DNA from 4 places in the Chryseobacterium tructae genome. Region 2 is predicted to be linked to each of the others. Evidence: riboswitches for the same ligand, from Rfam matches in the RefSeq annotation. Region 2 holds a riboswitch; each other region holds the start of a gene.
What was found. Region 2 has a riboswitch for cobalamin ahead of QWZ06_RS24460 (TonB-dependent receptor plug domain-containing protein). Riboswitches for the same ligand answer to the same signal wherever they lie in the genome.
Positions count from the first base shown of each region.

Region 1 (5,006 bases), on a different contig from region 2:
GCTCTTCCTGTTTCTTTCGTCTTCCTTTTAGCATTACTTTCTGTTTGACTTTCATGAGCTTTTTCTCCTGCAAGCAAAAACGGATACAATGCAATATGATTTGTTCTTTTTTGAACATTTTCAAACTCTTTTTGTTCGGTTTCAAAGTTCTTCATAGGCTTCCTTTTCGTTGGTTTTAAATCTTTTGTGTTTCGTAAAACACAGAATATTATTAAGAATGATTCTAAATAATTAATTATATTTGTGCAAAAGTAATAGGAAAAGCAAGGCGGGCAGGTCTGCAAAAAGGAGTAAAAAGTCCGTTAAAAGGAGAATTTTAATTAAAATAAACAATAATGGCATTAAGGATTTACGATGATAAAATTGGAGGAACATTGGTTGAAAGAAAATATCCCAATGCTTATTTTGTAAATGATGGTGATCTCAGAGAGTGCATCACCTACCTGAAACCACCTTATGGAAGTGGCTTTTATCATGAGATCTGTTTCGAGAATGTGCATATCGGTTTTGGAAATGTTTCTTTAGAAAATAAGATACTGTTGTATTTTGAGGCCGATTTCGATAGTGTTGAAATGCATTTTTCGTTAAAAGGAAAAAGTTCCGCCCTTTCGGAAAACTTCAATAGTAAAGTGTGTTTTGACAGCTACCAGCACAACATTATTTATGCAAATCAGATGTCCGGTCAGATGGAATTTGACGGTCAGGAAATGCAGATCCTGGAAATCAATTTGGCTCCTAACTTTTTTAAAAAATTCCTTCCCGAAGACTCCGGTTTATTCAATACCTTCAGAAATGCGATTGAAAAACAGCACTCATGTCTCATCAATCCGGATCATAACCGCATCAGCCTGGAAATGTATCAGATTCTAAACGACATCATCCATTGTGACCGAAAAGGGACTTTTAAAAGAATTTATCTGGAAGCTAAAGTTGCTGAATTGCTTCTTTTACAACTGGAACAGCTTTTCAAAAGTGACTCTTCCAACTCATCATTACTTAAAAAAGATGAAGAAAAAATATATGCAGTGAGGGACTTTATTATCAATAATCTCAGTACAAACTGTTCATTAATAGACCTTGCCCATCAGGTAGGAACAAACGAATTTACACTGAAAAAAGGATTTAAAGAACTATTCGGAACTACCGTTTTCAACTTCTGGAACGATCTGAAAATGGAAGAAGCGAAAAAAATGCTTCTTGAAGGAAACCTGAATATTAACGAGATCTCTGATATTATTGGATATAAAAACCCAAGACATTTCTCGGCTGCATTTAAGAGAAAATACAATTTAATCCCAAGTAAGCTTAGAAATACCAATGGACTGACTCATTAAATTCTTCAATGATTTCAGTTCATATTTACTGATAATGACCTTTTCAAAATCTATAATTTTTTAGGCTTAATGGGTCTATTTTCAGATACAAAAAGTTACCATAAAACACATCCTTTATTTTATTTCATTTAATATTCAACCGTATTTGTTAACGATTTGGTAATAAAAAAAACCTTTGAAAACACTGATTTTTATCATATCATTAAAAAACAAAGTTTCACAAACAAAACACAATCAACCCATTACCTAAAATTAATTATTGTTTACATAAAATATTTTGTCGTTCTCATAAAATGGCTATATTTACCACCAAGGAGTTCTTAACACCTTCTTTATCAACCGAAATTGGTTACACTTAGCTGTGAATTAAAAGGGAATCGTGTGTAAATCACGAACTGTCGCGCAACTGTAAGTAACACTAAAAGGTTTTTATCAAATCAATATCCACTGTATGCTCCGGTATATGGGAAGGATGATAAAAACTGTTACAAGTCAGGAGACCTGCCTATTTCGTAGTGACGATGCTTTCGCGATCTGAAGCTTATAGTCAGGTATGATACGGTATGGATAATTGTGTGATAAAATTGCTTATCAACTTATTTAATTTTTGAGATAGATACTAGCAGAACAGTATATGTTTATTCTGCAGGTCTGTAACTCATCCGTGTCCCCTTTCCGTAATTTTTCTTTCTCACAAAACATCGTGAAGTTTACCAAGAACTTTTTATAGGGTTTAATCTATGTAAAAAGTTAAAAGATGTACCAAACCAATCACAATTATGTATCCACGAGCAGCAGATCTATGACATCACAGATCTCATTATGCAGAATTTCTCAAAAATATCTGTCTTTGTGCTCACCAACAACCCATCTGATTTCCTTTAACCATTCTCTTTTTACATCCTCACCCCAGCATAAAAGCTCTTCTTTCTTACCGAACAAAATTCAACTAAACAATAAATATTAAAATGACTACACATGAAAACTGGAAGTCTCCCGGTGCCCAATTCCGGGAGGCTATGCAAAAAGAAAGTCCTCTTCAGATTGTTGGAGCCATCAATGCCAATCATGCATTACTGGCGAAACAAGCCGGCTTTAATGCCATTTATCTTTCTGGAGGTGGTGTTGCTGCCGGATCTTTAGGAATTCCGGATTTGGGAATCACCACGCTGGAAGATGTATTAATAGACATTCAGCGCATTACCAATGTTTGCGATTTACCTTTATTGGTAGATGTAGATACAGGATTTGGTCCATCAGCCTTTAATGTTGCAAGAACTGTAAAGTCATTAATCAAAGCGGGAGCAGCAGCTCTGCATATCGAAGATCAGGTAGGAGCAAAACGTTGTGGACACCGTCCTGGAAAAGAAATCGTAAGCAAAGAAGAAATGGTAGACCGATTGAAAGCTGCCGCTGATGCCCGTACCGATGAAAGCTTTGTTATCGGAGCCAGAACCGATGCTTTTGCCAATGAAGGACTGGAAAAAACCTTAGAAAGAGCTGCCGCCTACAAAGAAGCTGGTGCCGATTTTATTTTCGCAGAAGCCGTTCCCGATTTAAGCTTCTATCAAAAATTTGTAGATGCCACAGGAATCCCCGTCTTGGCTAATATCACTGAATTTGGAATGATCAGCATGTATACTGTTGATGAATTAAAAACCGCAGGAGTAGGACTGATCCTCTACCCTCTTTCAGCTTTCCGTGCTGCTAATAAAGCGGCTCTCAATGTTTATGAGCACATTCGCAAAGACGGAACACAGGCCCATGTATTAGACACGATGCAAACCAGAGAAGAGCTCTACCAAAGCATTGGATACCATAATTATGAACAAAAATTAGATAACCTTTTTAAACAAAATAGTAATGTCAACGAATAGCGAACCAACATTCAAGCCTAAGAAAAGCGTAGCCCTTTCAGGAGTAGCAGCAGGTAATACCGCGCTTTGTAGCGTAGGAAAAAGTGGAAATGATCTTCATTACAGAGGATATGATATCCTGGATCTGGCAGAGAAAGCAGAGTTTGAAGAAGTAGCTTATCTCTTGATCTATGGTCAGCTGCCTACCGGAGCCCAGTTGAAAAATTATAAAGCTAAATTAAAGTCTTTAAGAGGGCTACCCCATTCTGTAAGAAATATTTTAAAGAGTATTCCTGCAGCTGCTCATCCCATGGATGTAATGAGATCTATGGTATCTGCTATCGGAAGCATTCAGCCGGAAAAAGACGATCACAATGTTGCCGGAGCAAGAGATATTGCAGATAAATTATTAGCTTCATTCAGTTCCGGACTTTTATACTGGTATCACTATACACATAACGGTAAAGAAATCAATGTAGAGACAGACGATGATACTATTGGTGGACATTTCCTTCATCTTTTACATGGTAAAAAAGCGCCCGATTCCTGGGTAAAAGCAATGGAAATATCTCTTAATCTTTATGCTGAACATGAATTTAACGCCTCTACATTCACAGCTCGTGTTATTGCAGGAACTGCTTCAGATTTTTATTCATGCATCACAGGAGCAATCGGAGCTTTGAGAGGCCCAAAACATGGGGGTGCCAATGAAGTGGCATTCGAAATCCAAAGCCGTTACAATTCACCGGACGAAGCGGAAGCTGATATCCGCCAGCGTATTGCCAACAAAGAGGTCATCATCGGATTTGGACATCCGGTTTACACGATCTCAGATCCTAGAAACGTAGTCATTAAAAAAGTAGCAAAAGAACTTTCTGAGGAAGCGGGAGATATGTTGCTTTATAATATTGCAGAAAGATTAGAAACCGTCATGTGGGAAGAAAAGAAAATGTTTCCAAACCTGGATTGGTTTTCTGCCGTATCCTATCACTTAATGGGAGTACCCACTCTCATGTTTACACCGCTATTCGTTATTTCCAGAGTGACAGGATGGAGTGCCCACATTGTTGAACAGAGACAGGATGGAAAAATCATCCGTCCAAGTGCCAATTATACAGGCCCGGAGAATAAAGAATACATTTCTCTACAAGACAGAAAATAAACAGATTACCTAATAATAAAACTATAAAACAAAGATGTCATCACACATTTCAAATGAAAGACCACAACCAGATCAGGTATTAACAGATATTGCCGATTATGTATTGAACTATGAAATTAAAAACGATTTAGCATGGAAGACCGCACATTACTGTCTTCTGGATACGATCGGATGTGGTCTGGAAGCTTTAACTTATCCAGCTTGTACAAAACTTTTAGGCCCTATCGTGAAAGGAACAATTGTTCCTCATGGCGCGAAGGTTCCGGGAACACAATTTCAATTAGATCCTGTTCAGGCTGCTTTCAATATCGGAGCTATTATCCGTTGGCTAGACTTTAATGATACATGGCTGGCTGCTGAATGGGGACATCCTTCAGATAACCTGGGTGGAATTTTAGCAACAGCAGACTGGTTATCAAGAACTAATATTGCAGAAGGAAAAGCGCCTTTAAAAATGAAACAGGTATTGGAAGCTATGATCATGGCTCACGAGATTCAGGGCGTAATGGCATTGGAAAACTCTTTCAATAAAGTAGGTCTTGATCATGTATTATTGGTAAAACTGGCTTCTACAGCTGTTGTTGGAAATTGATAGGCTTAACTCGTGATGAGATCATCAATGCTGTCTCATTAGCTTTTGTAGACGGACAATCT
Region 1 covers NZ_JAUFQR010000001.1:1,773,691-1,778,696, reverse strand. The annotation lists gene QWZ06_RS08700 (hypothetical protein) at 1-155, opposite strand, end outside; gene QWZ06_RS08695 (helix-turn-helix domain-containing protein) at 336-1,334, shown strand; cobalamin riboswitch at 1,664-1,857, shown strand; gene prpB (methylisocitrate lyase) at 2,303-3,211, shown strand; gene prpC (bifunctional 2-methylcitrate synthase/citrate synthase) at 3,198-4,352, shown strand; partial or broken gene QWZ06_RS08680 (bifunctional 2-methylcitrate dehydratase/aconitate hydratase) at 4,387-5,006, shown strand, end outside.
Region 1: linked by a shared signal. The riboswitch ahead of prpB (methylisocitrate lyase) and the one ahead of QWZ06_RS24460 (TonB-dependent receptor plug domain-containing protein) in region 2 are both predicted to bind cobalamin.

Region 2 (5,006 bases):
ATACCGGTTGTTAAATAATTAATCGTTCTTTTATGCATGTTCTCAGTTTTTATTATTTATATAAAAAAGCAAAATGGGCAGGGATATTTCCGCCTTCAGTTTTCCATTTAAAATGTCCGTTTTTATCAAAACAGTATACAAATCCCATCGATACATAGTTTCGGGCATCTGTCATATAGATGTCTTCAGTAATTGGATTTACTGCAATTCCGTAAGGTGTTTTAATGATTGATTCATACTCCTTATCCATAATTTTATTGGAAATAACCTGCTCGGTTTTTACATCTATGATTCCAAATGTTTTTACATAAGCATGGGTGTTATAGTTGAATTCATTTCCATAGTAATACAGTTTATCATTCACAATGGTCATTTCACTCACAGCAATATGAAAGTCTTTCTTGATCACTCCTGTTGCTGCATCTACCAGGTATAAATTGGAAGGAACATTATAATAATCTCCTCTTGAACTCACATAAAGATCTCCGTAGTTATCTTTTTTAAGACGGTGAAGGTTGATGGCTACATCAATTTTTTTCTTTTCAGTAAAAGTGTTCAGATCAATTACTGAAACGGTTCTGTCATAATTTGGTACCATATATCCTCCGGAATTGGCAACAAATAATTGATTCCCTACAATTTCCATTTCTTCCGGCTGATATCCTACTGTTGCAGTTCGCTGAATGGTAAGGGATACCGTATCTATTTCTGCTACTTTTCCTTTGGGAGCCAGCGGGTTGATATCTACAGGTCCTGCATAACTGCTGGCATATGCTTTTCCATCTTTAAAGGTCATGTATCTGCAATTCTGTAAATAAATTGATTTGATATGCTTGGCGGTTTTGGCCTCCAGCACTTCGATAGTATTGGAAACATTAACTACAATGTATAGTTTACTTCCGTAGATTTTAATATCATTTCCTACATCCCCCAGTTCTTTTAAAACATTGGGATTGATCTCTGAATAGATATTTCTAAAATAGGTTCCTTTGGTATAATCAAAAAAATCAAGAGTGCATTTGTTGCTGCCCATATTTCCTTCATTCAATACATAGAATCCTTTTATTGCCGTATTCTCAACAGGGTTAAGCCCTTCCACAACTTCCATAGGAATAATGACATCATCGGTACGACAGGAAACAAGCGCAATCAATGTCAAAAACAGAAAATAAATATTTAGCTTTTTCATAAATTAAAGTTTAAAGTGAGTCTGAAGTTTCTTCCCGGCATAGGATAATTGAGTACCACATCATAATACTGGTTAAAAACATTATTCATTTCCAGATTGATTTTAAAAGGATGTCCGGCCAGGCTCAGTTTTCTCTGAATAGAAAGATCGTGGGTATACCAAGGCTGAATAAAATTATACTGAATATTATCCAGCTGCCCGTCATATCTTTTTCCTACGTAGATTGTACTGTAATTGAAGCTCCAGTCTTTATAATCAGCCATTAGGGTAAAGGATCCGCTATGCCATGGTGTATAAGGGATCTGTTCTCCATAATAAGTTTCTTTCTCTCCGGCATTATTTGTTATGTCCTGAGCCTTCTGATAGGTATACGATAATAATGGTCTAATTTTCACATTCCCCAACATCATTTCAGCCTGTACGTTTACATCCGCTCCAATGATTTCAACCTTCCCAAGGTTCACCATCATCCAACGAAACATATTGGTGGTTGGCACAGCCACAATTTTATCTTTTACTCTGTTATAATAGCCGTCTACTTTTACATAAAGACCTTTAAATAGGGAATGATCATATTTTTTCTGATAGGTAAACCCCACGTCATATTGATGAGTAAACTCAGGTTGCAGATAGGTATTTCCAACACTCGTATAGTACAGGTCATTAAAGGTGGGTAATCTGAAAATATTTTTATAGAAAGCTCTAAGGGTCAGCTCTGGTATTGCTTCCGGCTGATAGCTCATAAAGAAAGCGGGTGTCCATTCTCTCCTGTCATCAGGGCGCTTATTCATTTTTACTTCCTCAAAGGTAAATGTCCCTAAAAGGCTTCCTAAAAACTTAAACCTGTTCCATTGATAGGTAGAAGCTAAAGCTACAAGCGTAGTATAGCGGGTAGGATATGAAAAATTATACAAATTAGCATCCAGATTATTGTACTGAAAATCTCCATTCAGACTGACATCCCAATTAGGATTGATGGAGTATACATTGGAAGAGGAAAGATAAACCTCCCGTTGAATATAAGTATTGATGGCGGGCATCGCAGACTGAGACAATACAGTATCATTAAAATAAGTATAATCATAAGCAAACTTTGCCTTCAGCTGAGTTTCAAGCTTAGGAAACAGCTTTTTTCTGAAATTGGCCTGCACAAAATAATTTTCATCAAGCATTCTTGCTCCTCTTGCTTTGAAACGGTTCTTCACAATAGGTGCCGGAATACCTCGATTTGAAATATATCCATACCCACGTATATTCCAGCTTCCGTTATTTAAAGTTCCATTAAGAGCAGTTTCAAAGCGCTTTGCTTTAATGTCGGAGTCATATCTTTTGGAAATGGTATCAGAAGCAGTAGCTCCATTAGGATATTTCCTGCTATAATGGAATTTATAAAGACCATCACTTTGAAGGAATTCTGCACTGACACTTGCTGAAATTCTTTTGGAAATCTTTTGCTCTAAACGGAAAGAAGGATTAAATAAATCAATAGAAGCACTTTTTGCTCTGATCAAAAGATTGGTTTTCTTATTTCCTGTGAATACAGGCGTTTTGGGTTGCAAATAAATAGATCCTGATGATCCGAAGTCTTTTGCGGGCTGAAAAATTTCACTTTTCTGACCATTGTACAAGGAGATCTCTTCCAGATCATCCAGAGAGTACCTTCCCAAATCTACCAATCCGTTTTGAGCATTCCCCAACTGGATTCCATCATAGAAAACACCTACATGCTGGCTTCCCATACTTCGAATGTTGACCGTCTTCAAACCTCCCATGCCGCCATAATCTTTAATCTGGACACCGGAAAAATACCGTAAGGCATCAGCAACAGAATGACTGTTGAGCCTTTCGAGCTCTTCACCCTGTAAGACCTGCGCAGGCAAGATTTCTTTAAAGTTCTTTTTGTAAATATTGACCGTCTTTATGGCTTCTCCTTTAATACTGTCTTTTTTCCTGGTTTGGGAAAATAGAATTTGAGAAGTCAACACGAATACCGTGAAAACAGTTTTATGGAATTGAAATGTAGTTAGTTTTGCTATCATTAGCTCATTCATGGATCATGATGACGCTAATGGATATAAGAAAAGCAACGACAAAGCACAGCTGTCACTGCACAGAATCATTGTTGTCCTAAGCTTTATTCCACGAAAGCGTCAAACGTTTATTATTTCTGGCAGGTCTTCTGACTTACTCCATTTTTGAAATCCTTCCCATTCCTAAAAACAGTGGATGTATTCTTCAAAAACTTTGGTGCGGAGCTTACAGCAGCGGGTCTGTTCCGGATTTTCACCGGATTCCCTTTTAAGAGCTTATTATGGCTCACCAAATTCCGGCAAAGATATAAAATTCCCCCCAGATACGATGGTATGCAGAATAAAATGATTATCAATCAGTAAACATGAAAAATCCCGCCATAATGTGACGGGATTTAGACAATCAATTTTTGTTGAATTTTTCTGTTTTTAGCAATGATTATTTTTTCACAAATTCACGATCGCTCAGCGTTTTCATAAATAGGATCAGATTGGTCTTTTCCTGTTCTGAGAGAGGAATTCTGTTTCCATTATTTTTAAAAACAGGATCAAGATTATCTGCAGATAAGACTCCTTTATCAAAATAATCAAGAACCGCTCTTAGTGTTGGGAATTGTCCATAGCTTCCATAGGGTGCAGTATATTCTACATTTCGTAAAGAAGGAACCCGAAAACTCATATAATCTGCTGGGATTCCTGTAACTCTTCCCCGTCCGGCTTCATTGGTATCCGGATTTACAGGAAACCCGATATTTCTGAAACTTTGATCGGTAAACAATTCTGTACTATGACAACTCACACATTTCTGTTGAAAAGTCTGATATCCCAATGCTTCGTTTTCCGTGAAATTTTCTCCTTCTTTTCTTTTTACCTTATCATATTTGCTATTGGCAGAAATCAAAGTGTATTCATATTGGGCTATACTTTTATAAATTCTTTCAGCAGTAATGGTTTCGTCTCCAAAGGCTTTTCGAAAAAGATCTTTATACATCATATCATCTCTTATTTTTCCTATCACTTCCAGAATAGAAGACCCCATTTCTTCATGAGTGATAATAGGAACCAATGGCTGATTTTCCAATTGAAGAATATTGCCATCCCAATTATAAAACTTCATAAACAACATATTCTGAATAGCAGGTACATTTCGCAATCCTACTCTATTCTGAATTCCTATTCCCCGTGCATTATGATCTGCAAAGGCATTTCCCTGGATATGACAACTGGAGCAGGAAATACTATTATCTGCACTCAGCCTTTTCTCATTAAATAATTTTTCCCCCAACTCTATCCCATATTTTGTAGGTCTGTTAGAGTTCACCGAATTGTTTAGTTCCGGAAATCCAGACGGAATATTGAGCGAGACCTGTGGATTATCGCCAGAAATAGGTTCGTAACGATCGTTATTACAAGATATTAATAGAATAATAATGGCTAAAATGCTTAATCCTTTTTTCATTGCAGCAGAAAGAAGTTTAGTTTTCAACAGCACTCACTGAAAACATTCCGGAAATATCGCTTGAGCCGTTTCCACCGAGGTTATCAACAAATTTTACCATTTGGTTAGCAGTATGAATATTCGGAGTAGCATTGCCATCTGATCCTGTTCCCGTAACCAATACAATCGTATTGATTTTCCCCGTCAACAGTTTATCAAAATCTGCTTTAATAATAATTTTAGGCGCTTTGCTATCCACAATCGCATGTTGGGAAAGATCTAAAGTGACATCTCTATATGCATCTACTCCCTGGGTAAAGTTTCCTTCCGATCCTTTTATGGTACTTCC
Region 2 covers NZ_JAUFQR010000003.1:161,441-166,446, forward strand. The annotation lists gene QWZ06_RS24450 (cell surface protein) at 1-38, opposite strand, end outside; gene QWZ06_RS24455 (YncE family protein) at 53-1,189, opposite strand; gene QWZ06_RS24460 (TonB-dependent receptor plug domain-containing protein) at 1,186-3,228, opposite strand; cobalamin riboswitch at 3,342-3,528, opposite strand; gene QWZ06_RS24465 (cytochrome-c peroxidase) at 3,659-4,678, opposite strand; gene QWZ06_RS24470 (MbnP family protein) at 4,695-5,006, opposite strand, start outside.

Region 3 (5,006 bases), on a different contig from region 2:
AATACCCTGGTAATTATCACAACAGATCATGGAAATGCCAATCCCGGAACAATTTATGGAAAAGACGCCACAAAAAACTTCAATAGCATCTCATCTTATCAATACACCAATGAGTATATCCTGAATAAAATTCATAAAGATCACTCCATTAAAGATATTAAAGACTGGATATATGAAGCCAATATGTTGGTTTTGAATGATGATGAAGCCAAACATTTGCAAAGTTTCTACAGTGGATTGGAAAAAGAAGAAGGACTTTACAATTATAAAAAACTGCCATTTAAACTGTATTCAGAAATTCAGAAAAGCCGGAATTCGGTAGGCTGGATCAGTATGGATCATTCAGGAGATTATGTAGAAGTGGCAGCCTATGGACCAGGGAGTCAGTATCTACAGCCCTACCTTAAAAATACAGATTTACATGATCTCATGCTGAGAGCATCTCCTGTATAAACAGAACGTATTTTAACATCATATTTTACATTTTAGCTGGTTTTAAAACAGGCTCTCCAATTCATTTTGAAGAGCCTGTTTGCTTTGTAATATGACGTAACCAATTCGTTTATTTTGAAGACTTTCTACGGCGTATAGAAACTTTGTTATCCAGTTCTTTAATGTCTTGTCTTAGTTCCCGGAACATTTCCTTGAAATTATAGCTTTCATAATCTCCAGGTTCAAAATCTTCAGGGAAAATTCCTGAAGCATACTGCCAGATTTCCACAATATCTTCAAAGGGAATATCATAGGGTTCATAGAAAGAATTATCTGCACTTACAGAAATTGCATTTCCTTTATTTTCCTTAAAACGTTTATAGGTAATCCCATCATTTTGAGTAATGAAAACATAAGTTTTTCCAGGTTTCAACTCATCAATTCCCTCTACATATTTTCCTACAATATAGGAGCCATTTCTGAATGGTGGCATCGAATCTCCATCTGCCGGAAATGCTCTGTATTTTCCATTATTTAAAAAGGGAAGGGCAATACGCTGAAGACTTTCAATATATCCCACATCACTATATCCTTCCAAATATCCCATGGAAGCTTTTTGTGGAATAATTTCTATGGTGTCATTTCCAAGATCATCTACAGCTACAGGAAGAACAATTCTGTTATCCGGAAGCTTTAGCATATCTTCTGTTGAATATTTCTGAAGATCCACTGATAGCAGCAAATCTATACTCACATGAAAATACTTGGCGATTTTTATAAGAAGCTCCATAGGAGGTTCCGAGATTCCATTTTCGTATTTAGAATATCTCACTCTGGAGATCGCAAGGTCATCAGCTACATTTTGTTGAGAAAGCTTTCTCTTGGCTCTTAGAGAGCGTATATTATTTGAAAAAATTGACATTGATAGAAGTATGTCCACAAAAATACAAATTTTGCTCCCCGCTATCAATAATCAGAGCAGTTTTTACCCTAAAATTTGGAGAATTTTATCATTCCTTAACTAAAGCTAACGAAACTAGCTTAAAAAGACGTTCTTTTTTCCGGCTTAAGCCTTCATTTTTGAGATCAAAAACCTCATTTTAACAAATATTAAATATTAACCATAAAAAAGTTCATTTCCATTGAAAATATTAACTCTAAAATTTAAAATTTGAAATATGTTTTTTAAAATTTAGTAAATCAATCAGATACAAATAAAAACGATATTTTTAATATTACCCATTTATATTAACGAAATATTAAATGATAAAATTGTTTAATTATTTTATTCAAAATAATATAAGTTTATTATTAATTATCATATATTTGCTATGTATTAATCATATAAAATTTTAATCATGAAAAATTTCAAAAAACTAGACAGAAACGAACTAAATCAATTTCAGGAGAAGGATTACTTGATCCAATCGGAGGTTTACTAGGAGGTCTAGGAGGCGTTGTTGGTGGCGTTCTTGGAGGAGTAGGTACTATCGTTGGAGGTGTTGTTACCGGTGTAGGATCTACAGTAGGTGGAGTTATCGGCGGTGTAGGTACCGTTGTAGGAAACGCTTTATGCCAAACACAGTGTGTAGTTAATGGTGTAATCCACATCAAATTATTAGAGTGTGGTTCTACTTGCTAATCAGCAACCCCATTAAAAGTTAAAAAAGTATTGCCGCTCTAACAATAGAGCGGCTTTTTTTATTTTACAAAGTCAAACCCTGATTATTCTTTACTTCAGCCATTACAAATGTACTGTGTGTACTTCCTATAGAATCTACAGAACCGAGCTTATTAAATACAAAATCCTGATAATGTTTCATATCCCGAACCTGAACTTTTAACAGAAAATCAAAATCACCGGAAATATTGTAGCATTCTGCCACTTCTTCAATTTCCAGAATTTCTTTTACAAAATCATAGCCTACAGAACGATCATGGATCTTTAATTTGATTTGGCAAAATACCGTAAATCCACGGTTAAGCTTTTCTGCATCTAAAATAGCAGCATACCTTTTCACGAAACCTTCCTGCTCCAGTCTTTTTACTCTTTCAAAAACGGGGGAAGGAGAGAGGTTAATTTCTTTAGCAAGCTCTTTAACTGTCAGTTTTGCATTGTTCTGAAGCAATTTCAGCAGTTTTATATCCTTATCATCGAGATGTTCCACAGAATATTATTCTTTTAAGTTTAAAAATCATTCGAATTTACAGAATTATATTCTAAAAAAACAAAATTAAAAAGATTATTCAACCGAATAAAAACCTTTCTATTGTTAATATATTCTGGATTAGTAATTTTACACAAAATTAAAATCTTTTATCAAAGTTAATTTTGTTAAAAGATCAGTTCTTTACAATCTTCATCAAACAGGAAAGGTTTTACTTAAGGTAGATTAATAGGGAATCGTGTGAGAATCACGAGCTGTCGCGCAACTGTAAGTAAATGAGCCTTGTAGTAGGTGCGATTCCTACTCGTTATCATGAAGTAGCTCTTAAAAAGAACAATTCTGAACTGGATCTTTACTTTGCTATGGCAAGAGGTTATCAGAAAGACGGATTGGATATCACCGCCATGGAAATGACCAAATGGTTTGATACCAATTATCATTATATTGTTCCTGAGTTTTATAAAAATCAACAATTCAAGCTTACTTCAGATAAAATTTTCAATGAATTTGCAGGAGCAAAGCAAGCAGGAATTAATGCAAAACCTGTGATTATCGGTTTGGTTTCTTATTTACTTTTAGGAAAGGAAAAAGAAGAAGGATTTGATAAACTGGATCTTGCTCACAATCTTCTTCCGGTCTATATTGAGATTGTATCAAAATTACAAAGTCAGGGTGCTGAATGGATTCAGTTTGATGAACCTTTCTTAGCTTTAGATATCACTGAAAAAGCAAAAGAAGTGTATACTTTTGCTTATGCCGAACTTAGAAGACTATTTCCAAAGCTGAAATTCATTGTAACCACTTATTTTGAAGGGTTAAAAAACAATATACCCCTTGCTGCATCACTTCCTGTAAATGTTCTGCATATTGATCTGGTAAGAAACCCTGAACAGCTTGAAGATGTCCTTCATTCTACTCCAGAAAGCTTAAGCTTATCTCTTGGAGTGGTAGATGGAAGAAATATCTGGAAAAATGATTATGAAAGATCTTTATCCATCATCCAAAAAGCAATTGAAAAATTAGGTTCTGAAAGAGTTTTCATTGCTCCGTCGTGTTCTTTACTGCACTCACCATGCGATTTAGACTTTGAAACCGACCTTACTGCTGAAATCAAAAACTGGCTGGCTTTTGCCAAACAAAAGGTAAAAGAAGTAGTAACGCTTAAAGAATTAGTTTCAGGAGCTTCAGATCAAAATATTCTTCAGGATTTTGAGGAGAATAAACAATCGGTTTCAGACAGAAAAACATCTTCACTCATTCATAATGAAAGTGTAAAACAAAGAGCAAATTCTGTAACAGAGGCAGATTCACAAAGAAAAAATCTATTCAATATCCGTAAGGAAGCGCAACAAAAGGCACTACAACTTCCATTATTTCCTACAACAACCATTGGATCATTTCCACAGACTGCTGAAGTGAGAAGCTGGAGAGCTAAATTTAAAAAAGGAGAGCTTACTGCAGAGCAATATGATACTTTATTAAAAGAAGAGACCCAGAGAACCATTCGTTGGCAGGAAGACATTGGAATTGATGTTCTTGTTCATGGAGAATATGAGCGTAACGATATGGTGGAGTATTTCGGAGAGCAATTGAAAGGATTTACCTTCACTAAAAACGGCTGGGTTCAAAGCTACGGAAGTCGTTGTGTAAAACCACCAATCATTTTTGGAGATGTCTCCAGACCTGAACCGATGACAGTATACTGGTCTCAATATGCTCAGTCTCAAACCAATCAATGGGTAAAGGGATGTTAACAGGGCCTGTTACCATCTTGCAATGGTCATTTGTACGTGATGATCAGCCTCGTTCCGAAACCTGTAAGCAAATTGCCTTGGCCATTCGCGATGAAGTTCAGGATCTGGAGAAGGCGGGAATCAGAATTATCCAGATTGACGAACCAGCTATTCGTGAAGGTCTTCCATTGCGAAAAACAGATTGGCAGAATTATCTGAAATGGGCTGTGCAAGCGTTTAAGATCTCAGCAAGTGGAGTAGAAGATACGACTCAAATCCATACACATATGTGTTATTCTGAATTTAATGACATCATTAAGAATATTGCGGATATGGATGCTGATGTGATTACTATTGAATGTTCAAGGTCTCAGATGGAACTTTTACATGCTTTTGCAGACTTCAAATATCCTAATGAGATTGGTCCAGGTGTCTATGATATTCATTCACCGCGAGTTCCATCTAAGGAAGAAATGGTTGAACTCCTGAAAAAAGCTCAGGATGTAATTCCTTCCAGTCAGCTTTGGGTCAATCCGGACTGTGGCTTAAAAACCAGACATTGGGAAGAAACGGAAAAAGCATTAATTGCTATGGTTGCTGCTGCTAAAGAAGCTTCTGTAGAATATGCATCTTAACTATTTCCAGTCTCTTAGAAATCGAAAAGCATCCAATT
Region 3 covers NZ_JAUFQR010000001.1:2,578,481-2,583,486, reverse strand. The annotation lists gene QWZ06_RS12785 (alkaline phosphatase) at 1-453, shown strand, start outside; gene QWZ06_RS12780 (XRE family transcriptional regulator) at 563-1,354, opposite strand; gene QWZ06_RS12775 (hypothetical protein) at 1,801-2,043, opposite strand; gene QWZ06_RS12770 (Lrp/AsnC family transcriptional regulator) at 2,139-2,600, opposite strand; cobalamin riboswitch at 2,790-2,922, shown strand; partial or broken gene metE (5-methyltetrahydropteroyltriglutamate--homocysteine S-methyltransferase) at 2,897-4,968, shown strand.
Region 3: linked by a shared signal. The riboswitch ahead of metE (5-methyltetrahydropteroyltriglutamate--homocysteine S-methyltransferase) and the one ahead of QWZ06_RS24460 (TonB-dependent receptor plug domain-containing protein) in region 2 are both predicted to bind cobalamin.

Region 4 (5,006 bases), on a different contig from region 2:
TGAACCATTTAAATGATATCCAATAAAAAACGGCGGAATAAATCCCGCCGTTTTCCTTTAAAAAAAATCTAATTATTGAATATCGACTACGTACATAGTTCCTTTATCTACCTTCCCGGTTTTAGGAAGTATTTTTGCTTTAGGATTTCCGTTCCCATCATCTACTACTCCAAAGTCATCATCATTGAAAACAGCCAGTTTATTATTTCCTAAATAAACAATTCCCTCGAATTTATCATGTTCATATCCCAGTTTAGCCACCAGGTCTACTGCTAATTTTTTAGAAACAGGTTTAATCCCTGCCTTGGTAAGCTCATCCCATGTACATTGTTCCAGAGCTTTTCCATTGACCAGCATTCCGTCTGCAGCTGCAAGATCAGTTCCGTTTACATCTGTGGCTTCAGCTAGATTAATTCTGTACACTTTTTTAATTCCACTTTGTGTTCCAAAATTACCGTCTCTCTCAATAACAAGAAATTCATTATTACCTAATGCTGTAATATCACAAACTGAGTCGGAAGCTCCGCCATCCTGTTTATAAAGATATTGCTTTGTTTTTCCGGTGGTGATATCGAAAGTAACGATCCTCGTTAAGGTTGTATTGGTTGCCAAAGCTTTTGAAGGAACAAACATCATAGATTGTATGGTTCCTACTAATGTTTTTCCATCCGGAGTTATACAAAGTCCTTCCATCCCTCTATTGGCTCTTCTTTTCGCCAAAACGGCAGGTAATTTTCTATTTCCTGTATTTACACCAATCGGGCTTATTCTTTCAAGCTCTACTCCATCGGCATTGTAATGAACAATATGCGGACCGTATTCATCGGATACCCAGAATGTCCCATCTGCTGCTGCCACAATACTTTCACTGTCTAAACCATAATTATCTGTGCCCAAACATTTCCTGCTGCATCATATGCTACTTCACCTGTACTGCCCATTCCCACAGGATTTGGAAGCCCTGTAATGGGTTTTCCTGCTGGATTTTTAAGCTTAATATACTTGATAACCTCTATTTTTCCGTCTGCATTAATTTTAAAATGCATAATGGTAGGAGTAAAATCAGGGGTTAAAAACTTTTTCCCTTTCAGATAATCTGTATTCGGACCACGGTCTGTAATGACATAAAACTCTCCTTTTCTCGTAGGATGAGCTGCTGCTCCGGAACCGAATCCGCCATTAATTACATCCACACCATTTATCGTTGCCAATTTCGTAAATGGAAACTCCTGTGGAAGTTTAGAATAATTAATGTCTTGGTTATTTACATTGGTGTCATCGTCTTTGCTGCATGACCATAATGCAGTCATCATCAAAGCAGATAATAGTAGTTTTTTCATATTAACTTTTATGGCGCGAAAGTATAAATTGATTATAAACTGATCTTGAATATAATGATAATTGTATTTTAACAATAGAATCTAAAGATGAATTCAATATAAACAACAAAAACACTATTTTAACTTAAAAAAGTAAATATTTATACCCAATATCCTATCAATCAATAAAATTCATTTTTAAATAATACAATTAATTTTCAAAAAGACTAGAAACAAATCTATAATTCACAAAACAGATATCAAAAATTTATGTGATATATTTGTCCTCTTTAAGGTTGAACACTGTTCATAATAGGGAATCAAGTGAGAATATTATCCAAATCTTGAGCTGTACCCGCAACTGTAAGCTGTTTATTCCTATAGTTTCATTATACCACTGGGCTTTGCCTGGGAAGGTTAGCTATAGGATGCGAGCCAGGAGACCTACCTTAAATAGACATTTAGTTTTAGGATATGGACATATCGTATGTCTTCATTTCCTATCAATAAGTTTCGGGAATAAAACTTTAATTTAATTATATTATGAGAAAAATCTATTTTTTTTTCTTACTGCTTTGTACGCAGTTTTTCTTTGCCCAATTCACAGAAAACGACATTAAGTTTTGGGTAGGAACCGGTTCTAAAAAAGCCTATTTCATTGCCGATTTTAATGACAACAATACTCCTACCTCTTATGCCTGGGGCTACCGTTTTGATGATGATAATTTAAAGGCAGAAGACATGATCAATGCTATCATTTCGGCAGAACCTAAAATGGAAGCTGATATTCTTTCAGGGTATATGTACAGTTTTGCCTACAACCACCATACACCAAGCACCGATGATTATTGGATTCCGTGGTTTGGGCCAAATGCAGAAAATATGTCTAATAACAATAATGGCCCAGGATCTGTTAATTTAACAGACGGGCTATGGTTTGGTATTTCCTATGGTATTGATGAAATAGATACTCCTCCATCAACTCCGGTACCTGCCTACAGTTCTCAATGGTACACCTCATCTCAAATTACCAACTGGATTGGAACTGGAACTCATAAAAGTCTTGTTGTTGTAGATTTTGGAACCCATAATGCTAATGGCAATGCCAATTCTTTTGTTTTTGGAATTCAATATAATGGCAGCATAACAGCGGAGCAAGCTCTGCAACTGATTCAGTCAAACGCTTCCTATTTCAATTTTACCTCCAATAATAACCAGGTTTCAAGTTTATCATTAAATAGCTTCTCAGGAAATAGCTCAGGAGCTGGAAACTGGAAATTATATACAGGAAAAGACCTTTCAAGCTGGCAGAAAAAAACTAATCTTAGTCAAATTCAACTGAACAACAATACGTGGTTGGGATTAAGCTTCGGTGAAAGAAGACCATTCACTCCTACTGAGGCAAGCAATGCTACATTATCTGTGGCTTCAGTCAATAAAAAAGCTTCCTTCAGCATTTACCCAAATCCAACAAGTGATTTTATTCAGATTGAAACATCTGAAAGCATCCAAGAAGTGAATATCTATTCTTCTTTAGGACAGAAAGTGATGACTTCCCCAACAACGAAGATTAATGTTAAATCTTTAAATACTGGAGTATACTGGGTTGAGGTTAAGACTAAGAATGGTTCTACCGTTCATAAGATTGTAAAGAAGTAGAGAGGGGATTATCACGTCTTCAATTGTGGTTTAATTCCTCATATTTATTTTGCTCAAGATATATATTCGTGACTAAAACAAAAAACGCATCCCAATTGGGATGCGTTTTTCGATATGATCATACAATCAATTATTTTTTCTCTGCTCTTTGAAGAACCTCATCTACCATTCCGTAGCTCTTAGCTTCTTCAGAAGTCATCCAGTAATCTCTGTCGGAAGATTCTCTACCCATTCATAAGTTTGTCCTGAATGGTGAGCGATGATGTCATAAAGCTCCTGCTTTAATTTCAGCATTTCTCTTAAGTTGATTTCCATATCAGAAGCTACTCCCTGAGCACCTCCTGAAGGCTGGTGAATCATTACTCTTGAATGCTTAAGCGCAGAACGTTTTCCTTTTTCTCCAGCAACCAATAATACAGCTCCCATTGATGCAGCCATTCCTGTACAAATTGTCGCAACATCCGGCTTAATGATCTGCATTGTGTCATAAATACCTAATCCTGCGTATACGCTACCACCAGGAGAGTTGATATAGATTTGAATATCTTTAGAAGGATCTGCACTTTCCAAGAATAAAAGCTGAGCTGTAACGATGTTCGCTACTTGATCATCAATTCCTGTTCCAAGGAAGATAATTCTGTCCATCATCAAACGAGAGAAACGTCCATCTGAGCAACGTTTAATCTTCTTTCCTCCATGATGTACGGAGTTAAGTTCGTTGGGCCATACATTCCCATATACTGATCGGTAGCTAAACCGTTGTTTCCTAAATGTTTTACAGAGAAATCTCTGAATTCTTTTTTAATGTCCATATTGATATTATGTATTATTTTAAAATATTTTCAAAGTTTAAATTACAATATTTATTCCTAAAATTTTATAGGACTTTTTGTCACAGAATCCGGAATCCTTTTGTCTTTAAACTATCTTTTTCTACCTGCATAGATTCCCTTGATTGGGGAATATTCGATAATATTACTGAGTCTGATAGAAGCTTGTTTCAATAAAGTAATCTTTTTAATCAGCTCATAATACTTTACATCATCCGTACTGCTGTATTGATCAAGTTCTTTCGCTGTTTCTGTAATCAGATAATCAATATATCTGTATTTATGTAGCAAAACATCACCCTGGATCTGATCTGCAACTTTATCACCATAATTAGGCGGATAAATATTTCTGGAAGCCCAGTTTTCCAGTTCATCCAGCGGCATCAAAGCATCTACAACCTTTGTAGTAATCTCTTCATCCATAAAAGATACAAAAAAGTTTCCACTTCTCAGCTCGTCTTTCTGAATCCCTTCCCTTACCTGATTGATAATGATTTCATTTTCTTTAACTAAAAATATATATTGTTCTTCCTCAAAATGATGAAGAATTTCTTCAATGACCGTAATCTGATACTCTTCATTATTCTCACTTTTTCTTTTAAGAACGATATCTCCAAACATCAGCATATGATCTACCAATTTATTCTCCATAAACAGGACATCAAATAAGAAAGGATCTTCTTTTTCCTTATCTAAAGGAACAATCTCCAACTTTGGAGCTGCTTTTTCCTTTTGTTGCTGCTGAACATGATGCGTCTGATTCTGGGTAATCTGCTTCTGAACATCTAATTCATTGAAAAGACTCTGCTCAGACAGTCCGAATTTATTGGAAACTTCCTTCAGATAAACTTCTCTTTTCAGTGCATTCTGCACAAAGGAAACCGATTTCACGATATCACGGATGGCCTCCGCTTTTTTGATAGGATCATTTCCAACATCCCGCAACAGAATTTCCGCTTTAAAGTCGATGAAATCCATCGCTTCATTTTCAATGTATTTTTCTACATATTCCTGCGGGTGTTTTCTGGCAAATGAATCGGGATCATCACCATCAGGGAACAGTAAAACACGGATGTTCATTCCCTCTGTCAGCAACATGTCTATGCTTCGGAAGCTGGCTTTAATACCGGCATTATCTCCATCAAAAAGAATCGTTACGTTTTCAGTAAGTCTCTTAATTAATTTAATTTGCTCAGTG
Region 4 covers NZ_JAUFQR010000001.1:3,768,357-3,773,362, forward strand. The annotation lists gene QWZ06_RS18610 (esterase-like activity of phytase family protein) at 73-897, opposite strand; gene QWZ06_RS18615 (esterase-like activity of phytase family protein) at 873-1,340, opposite strand; cobalamin riboswitch at 1,596-1,785, shown strand; gene QWZ06_RS18620 (T9SS type A sorting domain-containing protein) at 1,863-2,978, shown strand; partial or broken gene clpP (ATP-dependent Clp endopeptidase proteolytic subunit ClpP) at 3,109-3,790, opposite strand; gene dnaG (DNA primase) at 3,902-5,006, opposite strand, start outside.
Region 4: linked by a shared signal. The riboswitch ahead of QWZ06_RS18620 (T9SS type A sorting domain-containing protein) and the one ahead of QWZ06_RS24460 (TonB-dependent receptor plug domain-containing protein) in region 2 are both predicted to bind cobalamin.